Regions from separate parts of the Pseudovibrio sp. Ad26 genome, predicted to be linked through region 2. Evidence: predicted binding sites of a transcription regulator. Region 2 holds the regulator's gene; the other holds the start of a gene.
What was found. Region 2 encodes HrcA, which represses chaperone genes, less so after heat shock. Its sites were predicted from a motif close to GTTAGCACTCNCNNNNNGNGAGTGCTAAC; they were not measured.
Positions count from the first base shown of each region.

Region 1: groES (co-chaperone GroES) is a predicted target of HrcA. The motif match lies at 1,231-1,259, and genes of this name have one in related genera.

Region 1 is NZ_LMCE01000047.1:154,337-156,542, reverse strand. It holds gene PsAD26_RS07200 (sigma-54 dependent transcriptional regulator) at 1-130, shown strand, start outside; gene PsAD26_RS07195 (hypothetical protein) at 305-880, shown strand; gene groES (co-chaperone GroES) at 1,361-1,648, shown strand; gene groL (chaperonin GroEL) at 1,714-2,206, shown strand, end outside.
Region 2 is NZ_LMCE01000008.1:12,392-14,597, reverse strand. It holds gene rph (ribonuclease PH) at 1-61, opposite strand, end outside; gene hrcA (heat-inducible transcriptional repressor HrcA) at 253-1,338, shown strand; gene PsAD26_RS01645 (molybdopterin-synthase adenylyltransferase MoeB) at 1,430-2,206, shown strand, end outside.

The sequences.
Region 1 (2,206 bases), on a different contig from region 2:
AAAGCAGATTATCGAGACCACGCTTGAAACTTTTGACGGCAACATTGCCCTTGCAGCTGCCGCTTTGGAAATCAGCCCCTCGACCATCTACCGGAAGAAGCAATCCTGGGCTGAACGGGCCAGTGCCTGATCAATTGCGTTGTAATTGCTTAACCATCGCATGTGGAATGTCTTCGTGACGCATATCTAAGCTGCCTCAACAAATGGGGCAGTATTGTCTCCCTTAGATTTAAGAGCTATACCACCGCCAAGAATCAGGTGAGTGCCGCAGATATTGTGTTCTGCTGGCTCTAGGGGGCTAACAATGCCATTTACAGTGAGAGGGATGTCAGCTTACGCAAAAGCTGCAGCCTGTTCTATTTTTGCGGTTGCTTTGTTGGGTAGCGCTGCATCTGCTGAAGACAAGAGTGCGCCGAGCGCTGACTTTAAAGCTGCTCAGGACGCCTACACCATTGCCTGGCAGCAGCAGCCACTCGCTTTTACGGCAGCAAAATTCATCGCATTACCAGCTGAAGGTTACGGTGCTTATAAAGCTTTGGAGACTGCAGAGTTCCAGAGCGGTGATCCATTGACCGTGTACGCTGAGCCTGTTGGCTTCTCCTATAAAGAGATGGGCGGCACATATGCGATTGATTTGAGCGTTGACTTTGAACTGCGCAACACTACTGGTCAGGTGCTTGCCTCTCAGGACGGGTTTACCGCCTTGCACTCCGCAAGCTTCAACCAAATCCGCGAGTATCAGACATCATTGAGCTTCAACCTTAAAGGGCTGCAAGCTGGAGACTATGTGCTGAAGGTACAGTTTAACGACGAGAACTCGGAAAAGTCCGGCAGCTTTGAGCTTCCGTTTTCCATGAAGGACGCGCCTCTTCAGAATTAGAGCATGTTGCGTTCATATGCATTCACGCACCAAGCTCTAACTCTTTAATTTTGCGCGTATTCTTATCAAAAAACCGGAACCACTTTTCGGGAACACGCTCTAAGACCTGAAAGCTTCCTGTTAAAGTTCAAAAGCTGGCTTTGATCTTAAAGCCAGCTTTTCTTTTGCGCTGATTCCGGAAATTCCCGTGCAGGCAGCACAGACAGTCCATTCGTCTAGGCTGAGTTGAAACTGCACCCAGATTGCCCCCAATTTCTCGCAGTATTCCTATATTTGTTGCGCCTCGGATTATTTTTTTACAGCTCTCTTCTTGACTATAAGGGGTGGTGAAACTACATCATTTTGTGGTTGTTAGCACTCTGCCTTTGGGAGTGCTAATGACTGTGGGGCTGCAAAGTTTCACCCACTCTCAAAGTTTTTAACCTTCGCGTCCGGGCGCTGCCTAAAAGGGGCGCTCGCGTATGAGAGGAAGAGCCAATTATGAAGTTTCGTCCGCTACACGACCGTGTTGTCGTTCGCCGCATTGAGTCTGAAGAAAAAACAGCTGGTGGCATCATCATTCCTGACACTGCAAAAGAAAAGCCACAGGAAGGCGAAGTTATCGCTGTTGGCGCTGGCGCACGTAAGGACAACGGTGAGCTGATCGCTATCGACGTTAAAGCTGGTGACCGCGTTCTGTTCGGCAAATGGTCCGGTACTGAAGTTAAGATCGACGGTGAAGACCTGCTGATCATGAAGGAATCCGACATCATGGGTATCCTGGCTTAATTCCAGGCCATTGTTGAGACCCTACGATCCCTTCTGTTATTCAAGAATTTAAGTGAGACAAAACCATGGCTGCTAAAGAAGTCAAATTCGGCTCTGATGCCCGCGACAAGATGCTTAAAGGCGTCGACATCCTTGCAAACGCTGTAAAAGTTACCCTCGGCCCTAAAGGTCGTAACGTTGTTCTGGATAAAGCATTCGGCGCACCACGTATCACCAAAGATGGTGTTTCTGTTGCGAAGGAAATCGAACTTGAAGACAAGTTCGAAAACATGGGCGCACAGATGGTGCGTGAAGTTGCTTCCAAAACCAACGACATTGCTGGTGACGGTACAACAACTGCGACTGTTCTGGCGCAGGCTATCGTTAAAGAAGGTGCAAAGTTCGTTGCTGCTGGCATGAACCCAATGGACCTGAAGCGCGGCGTTGACATGGCAACTGCTGCTGCTGTTGCAGACCTAACTTCCCGTTCCAAGTCTATCTCTTCTACTGACGAAGTTGCACAGGTTGGCACTATCTCTGCTAACGGCGACACCCAGATCGGTGAAGACATTGCTGAAG
Region 2 (2,206 bases):
CACCGCGCTCCAGGCTGACTGGACGCATTTCTTCAGGTGTACGTTTGGATGGACGGTTCAATGTAAGCTCCCTCGGGTTGCTTAATAGCTACAAATTCACAAATGGTATTGCCGATCTTTTAGCTGCGGATTGCCGTTAGCGCAAAGGCTGGTTTTGGTTTGAGAGGCGATTTTCTGCTAAAAATGAGTTTTGGCTGTTCAATTGTCCTGTGCTAGGGATTGAACACAGGCTTTGGCCCAAACTTGCTGTTGATGTGGAGTACCGATACCGTGACGAGCGTTCCTCCTTCTGTCCCTCTTGAGGATCTTGATGAGCGTTCCCGTGAGGTCTTCCGGCGCATTGTTGAGAATTACCTTGATACCGGCGAGCCGCTCGGGTCTCGCAATCTGGCACGCGGGCTCTCGCAGCCTCTGTCTCCGGCCTCTATTCGCAGCGTGATGGCGGATTTGGAGCACCATGGGCTGCTCTATTCTCCGCACACCAGTGCTGGACGATTGCCGACACAGTCCGGTCTTCGTCTGTTCGTGGACGGGTTTTTGGAAGTTGGCGACCTGACCAAAGAAGAGCGTGAGCAGATTGCTGTTCAGGTGAAGGCTAAAGGTAGCGAGAAAACACCGGAGCAGGTGCTGACAGAAGCCAGTCAGATGCTATCTGGCTTGAGCCGCGGGGCGGGGGTAGTTCTTTCCAATAAGACAGACACCACTCTTCGCCATATTGAGTTTGTGCAGATTGAGCCGCTTAAAGCGCTTGTTGTACTGGTGAGTGAGGACGGTTCGGTTGAAAATCGCGTTGTCGATCTACCTGCAGGCTTGCCGCCCTCTGCGCTGACAGAGGCCTCAAACTACCTCAACTCCATCATCAGAAACCGCACACTAGCTGATGCGCAATCTGAACTTGTTCGGCAGCGAAACGAATTTCAGGCCGAGTTAGATACGCTGACATCCAAAGTGGTGGATGCAGGTGTTGCCGTTTGGGGGGGAGATAAAAACGATCCGGGTACGCTTATCGTGCGTGGTCGTTCCAATCTGCTTGAAAATGTGGGTGCGAAGGAAGATCTGGAGCGCATTCGCCTGCTGTTTGATGATTTGGAGAACAAGAGTGAGCTGATCCGCCTGCTTGATCTTGCCAAGGGCGGTGAGGGCGTACGTATTTTTATCGGCTCAGAAAACAAGCTGTTCTCGCTTTCCGGTTCTTCCTTGATCGTGTCTCCATACCGCGATAGTGAACAGCGCGTTGTGGGCGTTCTTGGTGTTATCGGGCCGACTCGCCTCAATTATGCGCGTGTCATTCCCATGGTGGATTACACAGCCCGACTGGTGAGCCGCATGCTCGGTTAGGGCGTATCGCCGATAAGTGGCATCCGGTTTTCGGATAAAGATACGCAAAAAAATGAATTAGAGCGATGAGCTCTGAATTTTGGAGTCCGTCTTGCTTTCCCTTACAGCTTCTGAACTGGAACGTTATGCCCGCCACATCGTCCTGCGAGATGTCGGTGGCCCTGGGCAGCAGAAACTCAAAGCCGCACGCGTGCTTGTGATCGGCGCTGGGGGACTTGGCGCACCAGTTCTGCAATACCTGGCGGCAGCTGGCGTTGGCACCATCGGTATTGTTGATGATGACGTTGTTTCGCTGTCTAACCTTCAGCGCCAGATCATTCATGACACGGAAAAACTTGGTGAGCCTAAGGTTGCCAGTGCGGCAGAGGCGATTGCTCGGCTGAACCCGAATGTGCGCGTTGTTCCGCATCCGACACGCATTAGCGGACAGAATGCGATGGCGCTGATCAACGATTACCATATCGTGGTTGATGGCTCTGATAACTTTGCCACCCGTTACCTCGTTTCGGATGCATGTTTTTATGCAGGACGTCCGCTGGTTACCGCCGCTGTGGGGCAGTTTGACGGCTCCGTTACGCTGCTGAAACCATTTGAGCGCGATGATGAGGGCAACTACATTAACCCAACTTATCGCTGCCTGTTCCCTACACGCCCGGAGGCTGGCTCCATCCCAACCTGCACAGAAGCAGGCGTTCTGGGTGCTTTGACGGGCTTGGTTGGCACACTGCAGGCACTTGAAGTGATCAAGGAAATCGTTGGCTTTGGTGAAGGCCTCGTTGGGCGCTTGTTGCTGGCAGATACGCTGAGCATGCACTTTGAGACCATCAAGTACAAACGCTCCAAGAAGAACCCACTTAATGGCGACAAT